Parazoarcus communis: one gene and its partner. The protein of the gene in region 1 binds, or shares a complex with, the protein of each later gene. Links are inferred from orthologs where the notes say so. Each region holds a gene or a part of one and is shown in the gene's direction. Other genes may lie near its edges.

What was found.
Region 2: the proteins of hfq (region 1) and CEW87_RS15475 are in contact, whole or in part, in a crystal structure (PDB 3VU3), measured with the Escherichia coli proteins. The link is inferred for Parazoarcus communis from one-to-one orthologs.

The regions. Positions count from the first base shown.
Region 1 is NZ_CP022188.1:2,372,392-2,378,023, forward strand. What follows is about bases 65-2,981. They hold hfq (RNA chaperone Hfq), read left to right. Parts: upstream 65-1,358; coding sequence 1,359-1,604; downstream 1,605-2,981. Other genes in these bases: der (ribosome biogenesis GTPase Der), read left to right, coding at 65-1,250; hflX (ribosome rescue GTPase HflX), read left to right, coding at 1,659-2,804; hflK (FtsH protease activity modulator HflK), read left to right, coding at 2,819-2,981. In the rest of the region: more of der, read left to right, coding at 1-64; more of hflK, read left to right, coding at 2,982-4,078; protease modulator HflC, read left to right, coding at 4,078-4,959; CEW87_RS10850 (DUF2065 domain-containing protein), read left to right, coding at 4,966-5,151; CEW87_RS10855 (ATP phosphoribosyltransferase regulatory subunit), read left to right, coding at 5,159-5,632. UniProt on the Escherichia coli protein: RNA chaperone that binds small regulatory RNA (sRNAs) and mRNAs to facilitate mRNA translational regulation in response to envelope stress, environmental stress and changes in metabolite concentrations.
Region 2 is NZ_CP022188.1:3,369,670-3,379,420, reverse strand. The notes cover bases 2,992-5,870. They hold CEW87_RS15475 (catalase), read left to right. Parts: upstream 2,992-3,650; coding sequence 3,651-5,090; downstream 5,091-5,870. Other genes in these bases: CEW87_RS15470 (ZIP family metal transporter), read left to right, coding at 5,104-5,870; CEW87_RS15480 (FAD-binding protein), read left to right, coding at 2,992-3,528. In the rest of the region: CEW87_RS15490 (ferric reductase-like transmembrane domain-containing protein), read left to right, coding at 134-1,543; CEW87_RS23050 (4Fe-4S dicluster domain-containing protein), read left to right, coding at 1,556-1,771; more of CEW87_RS15480, read left to right, coding at 1,774-2,991; more of CEW87_RS15470, read left to right, coding at 5,871-6,054; CEW87_RS15465 (hypothetical protein), read left to right, coding at 6,318-6,479; CEW87_RS15460 (NAD(P)/FAD-dependent oxidoreductase), read left to right, coding at 7,133-8,269; CEW87_RS15455 (group II truncated hemoglobin), read left to right, coding at 8,266-8,712; CEW87_RS15450 (hypothetical protein), read left to right, coding at 8,827-9,312; CEW87_RS15445 (MmgE/PrpD family protein), read right to left, coding at 9,593-9,751.

The DNA.
Region 1 (5,632 bases):
ATGCGCTGGTGGCCGATCAGCCCGGCCTCACCCGCGATCGCCACTACGGCATCGGGCGCGTCGGCGATCGTGACTACCTCGTCGTGGATACGGCCGGTTTCGACCCGGTCGCCAAGGACGGCATCATGCACGAGATGGCACGGCAGGCCGAGCAGGCAATCGCCGAGGCCGACGTGCTCCTGTTTCTGGTGGACGGTCGCGCAGGGCGTACGCCTCACGACGAGCAGATCGCGGCGCGCCTGCGCCGCTCCGGGCGTCCGGTGCACCTCGTGGTCAACAAGGCCGAAGGGCTGGAGCGTTCGCTCGCGTCGGCTGATTTTCACGCGCTCGGCTTCGGTGCGCCCTTGCCGGTGTCCGCGGCCCATGGCGATGGCATCAAGCAGCTCATCGACCTCGTGCTCGCGCCCTTTCCGCTCGACGATGAGCCTCAGTCGAGCGAGGACAGTGGACCGGCGGTCGCCATCGTCGGCCGCCCCAATGTCGGCAAATCCACGCTGGTCAATACGCTGATCGGTGAAGAGCGTGTGATCGCGTTCGACCTGCCCGGTACCACACGTGATGCCATCTCGATCCCGTTCGAACGCGGTGGCAAGAACTACACCCTGATCGATACCGCAGGTCTGCGCCGCCGTGGCCGCGTGTTCGAGGCGGTGGAAAAGTTCTCGGTGATCAAGACCTTGCAGGCCATCCAGGAGGCGAACGTCGCCGTGCTGGTGCTGGATGCATCGCTGGATATCTCGGATCAGGACGCGCATATCGCCGGCTTCGTGCTGGAAGCCGGACGTGCCCTCGTGGTTGCGATCAACAAGTGGGACGCAGTCGACGATTATCAGCGCGACCAGCTCAAGCAGGAGATCACGCGCAAGCTGGGCTTCCTGTCGTTCGCCCGGTTCCACCAGATCTCTGCGCTCAGGTCCGATGGCGTGGGCGCGCTGCTGAAGTCGGTCGATGCGGCCTATGCCGCGGCGATGTCCAACCTGTCCACGCCGCAGCTGACCAGAATCATGCAGGCTGCAATTGCCAAGCAGGCGCCGCCGCGACATGGTACTTCGCGGCCCAAGTTGCGCTATGCCCACCAGGGCGGCATGAACCCGCCGATCATCGTGATCCACGGAAATTCGCTGGAGAATCTGCCGACGTCCTATGTGCGCTACCTTGAGCGCGCCTTCATGGAGGCATTCAAGCTGCAGGGTACCCCCTTGCGTATCCAGTTCCGTACTGCGCACAATCCGTATGCGACCAAGGCCTGATTGGCGAAATCCTTGTATCCACACGTGGATTTGGTCGCATACTGTCATGTGGCGGTGCAGCAATAAATCCTATACATTCTTATAAACACAAAATAACGAGGTTCCACAATGAGTAATAAAGGGCAACTTCTACAAGACCCGTTCCTGAACACCCTGCGCCGTGAGCATGTCCCGGTTTCGATCTATCTCGTGAACGGCATCAAGCTGCAGGGCCAGATCGAATCCTTCGACCAGTACGTTGTCCTGCTCAAGAATACCGTCACGCAGATGGTCTACAAGCACGCCATCTCCACCGTCGTACCTGCCCGTCCGGTGACCATTCAGCAGCAGGAGCCGGGCGAGGGCGCCAACTGATTTCCCTTTTGTTTTTGCTGAAGGGCCTGAAACTGTCCGCAGGGGTTGCGCAAGATGTTTGAGCGCCCCGGCAGCGGCGAACGGGCCGTTCTCGTTCAACTCGACCTGCGCCAGGGGGCGTTTGACGAGCGACTGTCCGAGCTGAAGCTGCTGGCCATGAGTGCCGGCGCCAGCGTGGAGGCGGTCGTGACCGGTCGCCGTGCGGCACCGGATCCGGCGCTGTTTGCCGGGCGCGGCAAGGTCGAGGAGATCGCCGAGGCGCTGCGCGCGAACGAGGCGGATCTCGTCATCTTCAATCACGCCCTGTCGCCTGGTCAGCAAAGAAACCTCGAGCGTGTGCTGCAGCATCGCGTCGTCGATCGCACTGCGCTGATCCTCGACATATTTGCCATGCGTGCGCGCAGTCACGAAGGCAAGCTGCAGGTCGAGCTCGCGCAACTCAGCCACCTTGCGACCCGTCTGGTGCGAGGCTGGACCCACCTTGAGCGGCAGAAGGGCGGTATCGGATTGCGCGGACCGGGGGAGACTCAGCTCGAAACCGACCGTCGCCTGCTCGGCACCCGCGTGAAAATGCTCAAGCTGCGCCTGAAGCAGATCGAGAAGCAGCGCCGCACCCGTCGTCGTGCGCGCGATCGCAGGGATGTGCTGTCGGTGTCCCTGGTGGGGTACACGAACGCGGGAAAATCCACGCTTTTCAATGCATTGACCAAGGCCGGCGGCTATGCCGCAGACCAGCTTTTTGCCACGCTCGACACCACTTCGCGCAGACTTTTTGTCGGTACGGGGAACGTCGTGCTGTCGGATACGGTCGGATTCATCCGTGACCTGCCGCATGCGCTTGTTGCTGCGTTCAAGGCAACGCTCGAGGAAACGGCCCAGGCAGATCTTCTGCTTCATGTGGTCGATTCGGCGAGCGAAGACCGTGACGCACAGATTGCGGCAGTAAACGACGTGCTGTCGGAGATCGGCGCTGCTGAAGTGCCGCAGATTCTGGTGTGGAACAAGATCGACCTGACCCACGCCGGGGCGGCAGTCGAGCGGGATGACTGTGATAGAATCAGGCGTTTTTTTTTGAGCGCGAGAACCGGCGAAGGGCTGGATCTGATTCGCGCTGCGCTGGCCGAGGCCGCGCAAGAGGCAGTTGCACCCGAACTAGAACAGCAAGCTGACTCCGTCAATAACTTTCCATTGCAACAGTGATAACAGGCATTCTCATGTCACTCAACGATCCACGCTGGGGTAACCGCGGAAACGACGGTGATCGCGGCGAAGGCAATCGCGGCGGTAACCAGGGACCTCCTGATCTAGAGGAAGTCTGGCGCGATTTCAATCAACGTCTTTCCGGCATGTTCGGCGGCAAACGCAACGGGCGCAATAATGGCTCGGGCGGTGGCGGCGACGGCGGCGGTGATGGCCCTCAGCTCCCAAGTTTTTCATTCAAGCAGTTCGGTGGCGGCATCGGTGCCTTGTTGGCGCTGGTCGTGGTCGTATGGCTTGCGAGCGGCTTCTACACTGTCGATGCCAACCAGCGCGGCGTGGTCCTGCGTCTGGGCAAGTTCACGGAAACCACCGAGCCTGGACTGCGCTGGCGTTTGCCGGCACCGATCGAGACTCACGAGATCGTCGACTTGACGGGTGTGCGTACGGTGGAAGTCGGTTATCGCGGCTCTGAACGTAACAAGGCACTGCGCGAAGCACTGATGCTGACCGATGACGAAAACATCATCAGCATTCAGTTCGCGGTCCAGTACGTGCTCAAGAGTCCCGAGAACTACGTCTTCAATAACCGGTTCCCGGACGAGGCCGTTGCGCAGGTCGCGGAAACCGGCATGCGCGAGATCGTCGGCAAGAGCCGCATGGACTTCGTGCTGTACGAGGGACGTGAAGAGATCGCTGCGACGGCCCAGGAACTGATGCAGGGCATTCTCGATCGCTACGAGACCGGCATTCAGATCAGCCGTGTGACGATGCAGAACGCCCAGCCGCCCGAGCAGGTTCAGGCTTCGTTCGACGATGCCGTCAAGGCCGGTCAGGACCGCGAGCGGCAGAAGAACGAAGGTGAGGCCTACGCCAACGACGTGATTCCGCGTGCCCGTGGTACTGCTTCGCGCTTGCTTGAAGAGGCGGATGCCTACCGCGAGCGTGTGATCGCAAATGCCGAGGGTGAGGCGAGTCGCTTTGATCAGGTGTTTACCGAGTTCAAGCGTGCGCCCGAAGTGACGCGTGAGCGCATGTACCTCGAAACGATGCAGCAGGTGCTGGCCAGTACCAGCAAGGTCATGATCGATGCCAAGGGCAACGGGAACATGCTGTTCCTGCCGCTGGACAAGATCATGCAGCAGGCAGGCAATGCCGTGCCTGCTGTTGTGAATGACCCGCAGGTGACCCTGCCTGCAGCAACCAATGCACCGGCCGGCAGCCTGGACCCGCGTAGTCGCGACCTGCTGCGCAGCCGTGAGCGGGGAGAGCGTTGATGCGTGACAAGATGTCTCTGATTGGCGGCGTGCTGCTGTTTGTGGCAGCCGTTGCCTCGATGTCGCTCTTTACGGTCGATCAGCGTCAGTTCGCGATCGTTTTTCAGCTTGGTGAAGTGAAGGACGTCATCAGCGAGCCTGGCCTGAACGTGAAGTTGCCGCTGATCCAGAACGTGCGTTACTTCGACAAGCGCATCCTGACCATGGATACGCCCGAGCCCGAGCGTTTCATTACGTCCGAGAAGAAGAACGTGCTGGTCGATCACTTCGTGAAGTGGCGCATCATCGATCCGCGGCTCTATTACGAGTCGGTGGCGGGCGACGAAGCACGTGCCCGCATTCGACTGACACAGACCGTCAATGCCGGCCTGCGTGAAGAGTTCGGTAAGCGCACGGTGCACGACGTGGTGTCCGGTGCGCGTGACCAGATCATGGAAGACATGCGGGCCAAGGCTGACCAGGATGCGCGCAAGATCGGCGCCCAGATCATCGACGTGCGTCTGAAGCGGGTCGATCTGCCGTCGGAAGTGTCTGAGTCGGTGTATCGCCGGATGGAAGCGGAGCGGAAGCGGGTCGCCAACGAACTGCGTTCGCAGGGTGCAGCCGAAGCCGAGAAGATCCGTGCAGATGCAGACCGTCAGCGTGAGGTGATCATCGCCGAAGCCTATCGTGATGCACAGCGAACCAAGGGTGCGGGTGACGCCAAGGCGACGGCCATCTATGCCGAAGCCTTTGGTCAGAGTCCGGAGTTCTACTCCTTCTACCGCAGTCTGGAGGCCTACCGCGCCAGCTTCTCGGGCAAGGATGACGTGATGGTTGTCGATCCGAGTTCGGATTTCTTCAAGTTCATGAAGAACTCCAAGGGGACCGGGCGGAACTGATCTCCAATGGGTGCTACCCTGCTGACGGCCTTCGCGCTGATGTTGATCATCGAAGGCATCGTCCCTTTCGTCGCGCCAGCTACCTGGCGCGAAACCTTTTTACGTCTCGCCCGCATGGCTGACGGTCAGATCCGCTTTTTCGGTCTGTCGTCGATGCTGGCGGGGCTGATCCTGTTGTACGTCTTTGGTTGAGCCTTTCATGCGCTGGGTATTGCCCGATCACATACAGGACGCTTTGCCGTCCGAAGCCGACAAGCTAGAGGGCCTGCGCCGCAAGCTGCTCGACGCTTTCCGCGTGCGCGGTTACCAGCAGGTCATGCCGCCGCTGCTTGAGTATCTCGATTCGCTTACCACCGGCGCCGGTCGTGACCTGCGTCTGCGAACCTATCAACTGGTCGATCAATTGTCGGGCAGAACGATGGGGGTGCGTGCGGACATGACGCCTCAGGTTACGCGTATCGACTCCCATCTGCTCAATCGCCAGGGGGTGACGCGCCTGTGTTACTGCGGCAGCGTGCTGCACACCTTGCCGTCGACGCTGACCGCGACCCGCGAGCCGCTGCAGCTCGGCGCCGAGCTATACGGTCACGCCGGAATCGAAGCCGACATCGAGGTGTTGCGCCTGCTGGCCGAGGTGATGCGCCTGGCGGATGTGCCTGCGACGCGCATCGAT
Region 2 (9,751 bases), 1.0 Mb from region 1 along the record:
GGTTAACACAGGGTTACGGCGCGGCTCCTTAATCCTGTCGGCGCTGTTCGATCTTCCCTGCTGCCGTTAACCCGGGCTTAACCCCGCCATTGATATTCTCGGTCGCAACATCAATGCAACGGGTGAAGCAGTCATGAAGCACGCAACAAGCCTTGAGCTGGATCGAAATGCCCGTCCCCTTGAAAGCGTGTCATTTCGTCTGACTGAAAAGCAGAAGCTGATCCTAACCTATTCGGTCATGCTGGTCGCACCCTGGGTAATTGCCAGCGCCCAGGGCGTCGAGTTTCACGATATCTATCGTTATGTACTCAGCGCGCTCAACGTAATCGCCATGATGGCCTTCTTCATTCAGTTTCCCCTGGCTGGAAGACTTCGCAATCTGTCGTGGTTCTCCAACATTGACTGGAGCATCTCTACTCACAAGACGATCGGAAAATGGCTGGGGATCTTTTTCTTTCTCCATCCCCTCCTGATTGTTGCGCCGAAAGCGCTGTTGTCTGCCGACGATCTGATGACCAGCGCAACATCGATGATTACCTCACCCAACACGCTGACCGGTGTCATCGCCTGGGTGGCCATGGCCGTATGGGTATTGATGGCCGTCTTCAAGAACCGACTCAATATCCGTTACGAAACCTGGCGTCTGCTGCATGTGTGCGGATTCATTGCGATTGCCACGCTGGCGGCATTTCACATTACGTCTGTCGGGAGCCACGGTCAGTATGAACAGGAGTTCAATCTGGTGTGGTGGGGCCTGTACGCAGCTTCAATGACGCTGGTGCTCTACAACTACCTGATCAAGCCGCGACTCATCCGCTCACAACCTTTTGCAGTCCGGGAAATAACAAAGGTCAGTGACTGCGACTGGAAACTGACGATTCAGTCTGAATCGCAGTCGAAGGTCAGCTTCGAAGCCGGGCAGTTTGTGTGGATCAACACCTCGCATACGCCATTCAATCTGGAACAGCATCCGTTCTCGATTGCGGGTGGCGAGATGGAGACGGGAACACTCTCTTTCATCATTCGTGAGCTTGGCGACTACACCAGCAGCCTGAACACCCTGCACCCGGGCCAGACGGTGTATGTGGATGGTCCCTACGGAGCCATGAGCGTGGATCAAAGCAACGTATCGTCCGGGATCACGCTGATCGCAGGCGGCGCCGGTATCGCCCCCCTGTTGGGCCTGTTGCGCGAATTCGCGAAAAGAAATGAAACGCGCCCTGTGCGACTGATTTACGGCAACCAGAGTCTCGAGCGCATGGTGGCGATCCCTGAGCTTCAAGCGCTCACCTCAACGATGCGCAACTTCTCGCTGAAGCTGATCTGCAACCAGCTACCCGAGAACATGGAAGAAGCCAGGCTCGATATCCGGCAAGGCGTGATCGACGAATCCGCAATCCGCGCCGCGATCGATCCGGGCAAGCACGCTGACTGGACAGTGTATCTGTGCGGCCCCGAGGGAATGATTGCCGCCAATGTGAAGCAGCTCAGGGCGATCGGCGTGCCATCAAACAACATTCACTTTGAACAGCTGGCGTTCTAGAGGGAGAAACGTATGCCTATCCATCAAATCTCCGGCTGCATCGGATGCGAAGCCTGTGTCAAGAGTTGCCCAACGGACGTTATTCGGATGAACAGGCAGACGAACAAGGCTGAAATTCTCTATCCGGAAGACTGCCAGATCTGCCACCTGTGCAGGCTTTACTGCCCCGTAGGCGCAATCAAGATCACACCCGAAAAATCCATTCCGGTCATGGTTTCCTGGAGGTAATGATGAGCACGCTATCTTTGTCGCGTCGGCAGTTCATGGGTATAGCCGGTGGCCTGGCGGGCGCCGTGGCGCTTGCGAGTCTGGATTTCGATGCCCCTGCTCAGATCAACACCCCCAGGATCGACGCTGGAGATTTCAAGCACGAACAACGTGAAGTCGACGTGCTTGTGATCGGCGGAGGCATGGCGGGTCTGTTTGCTGCCGTCAAAGCCCACGACGCCGGAGCAAAAGTGTTGATGGTCTCGAAAGGACGTGTGGGCAGCTCGGGCCTGACACCGTTTGCCAAAGGCATCTTCAGCTACGACAAGAAGAATGCGAAGGTGAGTATTGACGACTTTGTTGCCCGAGTCTCGGAATCGGCGATACAGACCAACAACCCGGTATTTACCCGTCAGCTTGCCGAGCACTCCTATGACCGGGTGCAGGAATTGAAATCGTGGGGATTCTTCGATTCTCCGATATACCACGAGAGCTTCATGCGGCCGATCAACGAACGCCGGATTGCCGTCGATGAGCGAATCATGATTACCCATCTGCTGAAAGAAGATGGGCGGATCGTCGGTGCATCCGGGTTCATGCTGGATGAAGAGCGAATCATTCACTACCTGGCGAAATCCGTCGTTCTGTGCACCGGCTCAGGCGGGTTCAAACCTAACGGCTTCCCGGTTTCCGACCTTACCCATGACGGCACCATCATGGCCTATAAGGCGGGCGCCAAGGTAACCGGCAAGGAATGGAATGACGGCCATCCGGGTTCTGCAAAGAACTCCGGCTCCAGTTACGACAACTGGCATGGGCAAGTCGAAGAAAAGCCTTCAACAACTGAAGTGACGGTCAACCACCACTTGGGCGTAGACCTCAACTATCAGGCCTATACGCAGGGTGGGCCCGTCGTGATGGGACCACCCGGGCCCGGTCAGGATGAGAGCCCGCCTGCTGAAAATGGCGGCCCCTATGTTCCCGAGGCGTTTCGTCACACCGAGCCACCTCCCCCTCCCCAACAGGGCGGGCTGAGGGGGCTGTTTGCCGGACCGCCGAACGCAGGCCCTCCGGGGATGGGGGGCGAACAGGTGGGCGGATCCAGCGCCGGCATGGCGATCCATAAATCGGAAGGACTTGTGCCCGTCAATGAGCAGGGGCTTTCAACACTTCCGGGCCTCTACGCAGCGGGCGATGCCCTCGGCTCTTACATGTCAGGCGGTATCTACACCCAGATTGGCGGCTCCTTGGCGGGCTCTGCAGTACAAGGCGCGATTGCGGGCGAAGCCGCGGCCAGGGAAAGCCTGAAACTGAAGGGCAATGTCACGGTATCAAGCGCGCAAATCGAGAAAGTGACCACCGAGATTCTGGCACCGCTCAAGCGCGAGCGTGGATACAGCCCTGCCTGGGTAACCCAAGTATTGCAGGGCGTCATGATCCCCAACTTCGTCCTCTACATCAAAAAGGAAAGAATGATGCTGGGCGCGCTGGCTTACGTCGAAGAGCTGCGCGAACACCATGTGCCGATGCTGCTGGCGGACGATCTCCATGCACTCCGCCTCGCGCACGAAACGGAAAACATGATCATTACTGCAGAGATGAAGCTTAAAGCCTCGCTCATGCGCAAAGAGAGCCGCTGCAGTCACTACCGCCTCGACTGCCCGGATATCGACTACGAGAACTGGCAGGCATGGATCAACATCTGGCAGGACGACAAGGGGCAGATGCAACTGGAGAAGCAGCCATTTGACATGTGGCCAGACTTCGTCAGTGCGTAGTCATTCGAAGCTAATGGTGGCCAGCCTCAGCATTTTCGAATTGGCGGAAACTTGAGAGGACGGCCTCCAGGAACAGGTTGAACCTGGTTTTTATTGCCAACAGGCAAATTTGGAGCGCTAACATGAACAAGAAACTCACGACTGCTGCCGGCTGCCCGGTGGTGGATAACCAGAACGTAATGACCGCAGGACCGCGCGGCCCGCAGTTGCTCCAGGATGTCTGGTTCCTGGAAAAGCTGGCGCACTTCGACCGCGAGGTCATTCCTGAGCGCCGCATGCATGCAAAGGGATCAGGGGCTTTCGGCACCTTTACCGTCACCAACGATATTACCCGGTACACCCGCGCCAGAATCTTCAGCCAGATCGGCAAGCAGACACCCCTGTTCTCCCGCATGTCCACGGTGGCTGGCGAGCGCGGCGCAGCCGATGCCGAACGGGATATTCGCGGCTTTGCGATCAAGTTCTACACCGAAGAAGGTAATTGGGACCTGGTCGGCAACAACACCCCGGTTTTCTTCCTCCGCGACCCGCTGAAATTCCCGGATCTCAATCACGCAGTCAAGCGCGACCCGCGCACCAACCTGCGCAGCGCATCCAACAACTGGGACTTCTGGACCTCCTTGCCCGAGGCCCTGCATCAGGTCACCGTAGTGATGTCCGATCGCGGCATTCCGGCCAGCTACCGTCACATGCACGGATTCGGTTCGCACACCTTCAGCCTCATCAACGCGCAGAACGAGCGATTCTGGGTCAAGTTCCACTGGCGTACCCAGCAGGGGATCAGGAATCTGACCGATGGCGAGGCCGAAGCCGCTGTCGGCAAATGCCGCGAAACGCACCAGCGCGACCTGTACGAGGCCATCGAGCGCGGCGACTTCCCGAAGTGGACGCTCTGCATCCAGGTCATGCCCGAGGCGGATGCCGAGAAAGTGCCCTACCATCCCTTCGACCTCACCAAGGTCTGGCCGCACAAGGACTATCCGCTGATTGAGGTGGGCGTCATCGAGTTCAACCGCAACCCGGAGAACTACTTCGCCGATGTCGAGCAAGCGGCTTTCAATCCGGCCAACGTAGTCCCTGGCATCGGCTTCTCGCCCGACAGAATGCTGCAAGGCCGCCTGTTTTCCTATGGCGACACCCAGCGATATCGCCTCGGGGTCAACCACGGACACATTCCGGTTAACGCCGCCCGGTGCCCGGCGCACAGCTATCATCGCGACGGTCTGATGCGCACCGATGGCAACTATGGTTCGACGCTGGGCTATGAACCGAACAGCTACAATGAGTGGCAGGAACAACCGGATTTCCGTGAGCCGCCGCTGGCAATCAACGGCGCAGCCGACCACTGGAATTTCCGCGAGGACGATGACGACTATTTCAGCCAGCCGCGCGCCCTCTTCCGCTTGATGACACCGGACGAGCAACAGCGTCTGTTCGAGAACACCGCCCGCGCCATGGGCGATGCGCCAGATGAAATCAAGCGTCGCCACATTACGAACTGCACCAAGTGCGATCCCGCCTATGGCGCCGGTGTTGCCAAAGCACTGGGCATGATGACCTGAACCAGGATTGAAGATGGACCGAAGCCAGACGATCGTACTGAACGGGCTTGCATCAAGGCCTTCATGGTTTGTGCTGCTGCGCACGCATGCGCAGCAGCACAAACTGGTGGCAACTGGCCTGGCGCTTTCCCTGCTCGGTGTGATCGTCCTGCTCGGGCAGAGCATTGCTCAAGTGATTTCCGGCAATGCAGCACCCGGCTTGCGGCTTGCGCTCTACGGCGGAGCGGCGGGTTTCGCGACCACAGCGCTGGGCGCCCTCCCCGCCTTGCTGATGCGGAGCCTGCCGCAGCGTGTCGAAGACAGCATGCTGGGCCTGGCGGCGGGGATGATGCTCGCCGCCAGCGCATTTTCCTTGCTATTGCCCGGACTTGAAGCCGGTGAATCGCTCTTGGGCAATCGGGGTACAGGTGCGGCAGTCGTCGTCTTCGGGATGGCGCTCGGGGTCTTGCTGATGCTGGGTCTGGATGAGTTTACGCCGCACGAGCATGACAAGACCGGGCCTTGCGGGCCGGGTTATGAGATCTGCGGTCGAGTCTGGCTGTTCGTCTTTGCCATCGCCCTGCACAACCTGCCTGAAGGCATGGCAATCGGCGTCAGCTTTTCTCAAGGGGACATGGGCGTAGGCTTGCCGCTCACCACGGCAATCGCCTTGCAGGACATTCCCGAAGGACTCGCCGTTGCACTTGCCCTGCGTACCGCAGGCGTTAAACCTGTCTATTCGGTACTGATTGCTGCGGCCAGTGGCTTGCTCGAGCCGGTGGGTGCGTTGCTTGGCGTGGGCCTGGCCGGTGGCTTGGCACTGGCGTATCCGATCGGCCTGGGACTGGCGGCAGGAGCCATGATCTTTGTGGTCTCACACGAAGTCATCCCCGAGACACATCGCAATGGCCACCAGACGAGCGCCACCCTCGGCCTGATGGCCGGCTTTGCCTTGATGATGGTGCTCGACACCACCCTGGGCTGAGCCTGTTCAAAGAAGCAGCGAGGCTGTTGATTCCCGGTGGGCCGCCGCTGCTGCCGGGTCGAGCAGTCGCCAAACCTCTGGCGCTGGCAGAGTGCCTCGTAATTGCGGTGACTTCACCTGCATGAACGGTATCGTCGATGCACACGAATCGCCGATGTCGCACCTGGCTGACCCGGCAGCTACCTTGCCCTCCGCAACGCATCGCTCCCGGTGCCAACTCGTCGGCGCGTTTCTCTTGAGCCCGGCAAACCCGTACATACCGAATGGGTGAAGACAGCCGCAACGCGGCGTCCAAGGCCGACTGTCGCAGCCACGACGACCCCAACCTCCATATCACCGACGCCAGCATGCTCTCATGGAGCGGCGGCGCCGAATCGCCATCGCTGACCATCCACGCGCCGACCCGCAGCCCCCCCCTGCCGTGATCGTGTGCTGACCTGGTTTGCACGTGCTCAGGTCCGGCATCGACTGGGCTGCAAACGCGGGGCGGGTGCGCCCGAGGACCAAGCCGAATGCCTCAGTTCTGCCCTGCCATTCTTGGCAGCGCCATCTGCCATAGTGGCGCAATTTGTAGAGCCCGCAGATCTCAGTGGCGGCGGACAAGTCTTAAATTATTGATTTTTATCACCTCATTAAGCATCGGTTCATTGGCATGTTTCTTGTTAAAGAAGGGAAAGTCGGCCTGCCGGACATTCCCCCGCAGGCGCTACATTCGGGAAAGCAAGCACATGGACATGATTGGTCTATCTCCAGATTGGTTTGAGCCCTGTTTGGGTAGTGGTTGGATCGTTGGCTTAATTGGCAGGAATGGCTTGCGTGGATAAGCAGCTTGCAACGCTGGAGGATTCGGCCCTTGGTCATCGCCCCGACCGTTGCCGTTCTCTGCGCGCATATCAGCGCGGCGCTACCTCGACTGCACACGGGTGCGCAGGACACAGGTCAGGAGGCAAGAACCGGATATGCACTTCACCCAGATCCATCCTGACCCGACGCACCAACCAGCCGACATGCACCCTGGCGCTTCTGACAGCCGTGCGCGACGTATCTCAAGCGTGCTGACCACCCAAGGCCCGAATACATGACAAGTCCATTCAGAATCACCATTATCGGTGCCGGTTTTGGCGCGCTTTCGAGCGTTCGCGAAATCCGCAAGCGCGACCGCGAGGCAGAAATCACCCTGATCGCCCCCAGAGCCGAGTTGCACTACCTGCCCGGCATCATCTGGATCCCCAGTGGCCTGCGAACACGCGAGCAGCTGATCGTGCCACTGGATAGTTTTTTCCAGCGCATGAACGTTCGCCACGTGGCGGCCGAGGTGACCGGCTTGCGTAATGGCGGGCGTCTGGTGGACACCACCGTTGGTGAAATCCCGAACGACGCACTCGTGATCGCTAGCGGCGGGCGTTTCATCAAGAAGCTACCCGGGATCGAACACGCCATCACCCCCTGTGAGGGCATTGCGGCCGCGGAGAAGATTCGTGATCGTTTGCAGGCGCTGCAGGAAGGAACCATTGCCGTAGGCTTCGCCGGCAACCCGAACGAGCCCACTGCGGTGCGCGGTGGCCCGATGTTCGAATTTCTGTTCGGCATTGACGAACAACTCCGGCGCGAACGCCGGCGGGACAAATTCGAACTGGTGTTCTTCAACCCATCCAGTGAGCCAGGCAACCGGCTTGGCCCGAAGGCGGTCAAGCAGCTGCTCGCCGAGATGAAGCGGCGCGATATCCGCACCCACTTGGGCCACAAGATGAAGGGGTTCGAGGCCAACCGCGTGCTGACTGAAGGTGGTTCGTTCCCCGCCGATCTCATCCTGTTCATGCCCGGCATGACCGGAAACGCGTGGTTCGATCAGACCGAACTGGCACGCTCTCCGGGCGGCCTGTTGCAAGCGGATGCGCAGTGTCGGGTCGCCGGGACCGAGCATGTGTATGTTGTCGGCGACTCTGGCAGCTTCCCCGGACCGGACTGGATGCCCAAGCAGGCCCACATGGCCGACCTGCAGGCCGCAGCCGCGGCAGAAAATCTGCTGACAGGTTTGCACGGCGGTACGCCCAGCGCCACCTTCAAGATTGAGCTGATCTGCATCATCGATGCGATAGACCACGGCACGCTGGTGTTTCGTAATGCTCAGCGCCAGATCATCCTGCCGCCGACGCGCCTGTTTCACTGGATCAAAAGGCTCTTCGAAAGCACCTACCTGAAGAAATACCGATGACTGCACTTCAAAGCACACTCACCCCCTACGAAGCCCTTGGTGGCGCGCCCGCCTTGCACCGCTTGGTGACCCGCTTCTATGAGCTCATGGACACGCTCCCCGAAGCCTATGCAGTACGCAAGATTCACCCGGAAAGCCTCGCTGGCAGCACCCAAAGTCTGTTCGAATTCCTGTCGGGCTGGTTCGGCGGCCCCGCCCTATACATCGCCAAAAAAGGCCACCCTCGTTTGCGCATGCGCCACGCGCCCTATGTAGTGGACCAGCGCATGCGCGACGAGTGGATGCTCTGCATGACGGAAGCACTTACCGAGCAGGTGGCCGACCCCGAAATGCGCGACGGTCTGATCCATGTCTTCGCCCAAATGGCGGATCACCTCATCAACACCGATGGTGGCAGCGGATGCGCAGCTGGCACCGCACACCGGACAACTCATGTTGCGTAAGCAGCGCGCCGCCGCAGACTCGCAAGGGGCGCGTCTCTGCGCCTGCGGAAACGCCAACACCAACGCCAACGCCAACGCCAACGCCAACGCCAACGCCTCAGTCAGAAGACCACAATGATGAACTTCAAGCACCTCCTTATCGCGTGCGCACTGACCTTGCCCCTGGCCTCATGGGCCGAGCCGCTGGCGGTCGGTCAAGCGATGCCCCCGCTGGTCGTCAAGGATCAGCACGACCAGCCCTGGAGCATCGCCGCAGAGACCCGATTGATACTGTTCGCCGCAGGACGCACGGCTTCGAACATCGCAATGGAGGTCCTCGGCCAACAGCCCAAAGGTTTCCTGGCCACCCGCCATGCCGTCTACCTGGCCGATATGAGCAGGATGCCTGGCCTCATCACCCGCACTTTCGCACTGCCGTCACTGCGTGAGCAGCCGTTCACGGTAGGCGTGGTGCTGGATGAAGCGCTGTTGTCGGACTTCCCGCGGCGGGACGATGCGGTGACCTTGATCGGACTGGAAAATAGCCGAATCGTGGCAGTGGACTACGCCGCGACAGCCGCGACCTTGCGCGAAGCACTGGGCCTCACATCAAAAGAGTAATGAGCGATTTGAAGCAGCTCACCTCGTAGCGCGCAACTTGCTTACGCACCTCGAACGGAACGACGATTTTCTACAAGAATGGGCAGTGTGTGTCGAAATGCCGTCGCGCCGCACGGTCCGGAGTCAATCAGCTATCCAGTTTTTCGAGAAGCACGGACAACTTCGTGAGTCTGGGGTAGGTAGCAACTGGGTAAACCGTCAGCGCTCCACGCCCATGGCAAGTAGACAATCTGACGGTCACGGGTGAAACACTGGCCCAATCAAGCACGAATTGATGGGTTCAAGCGCTGACGGGGCGAAGCATGACATCGAGCAACGGTCCGAGCCTCCCATCTGCCCGCCCAAGCGACATGACGCAATCCCGTATCGCATCAATGCGAGCCTGATCGAGCACTGGAGAGGCGAGTTGAACGAACTTGCGATCGATCTCTGCGTCTGT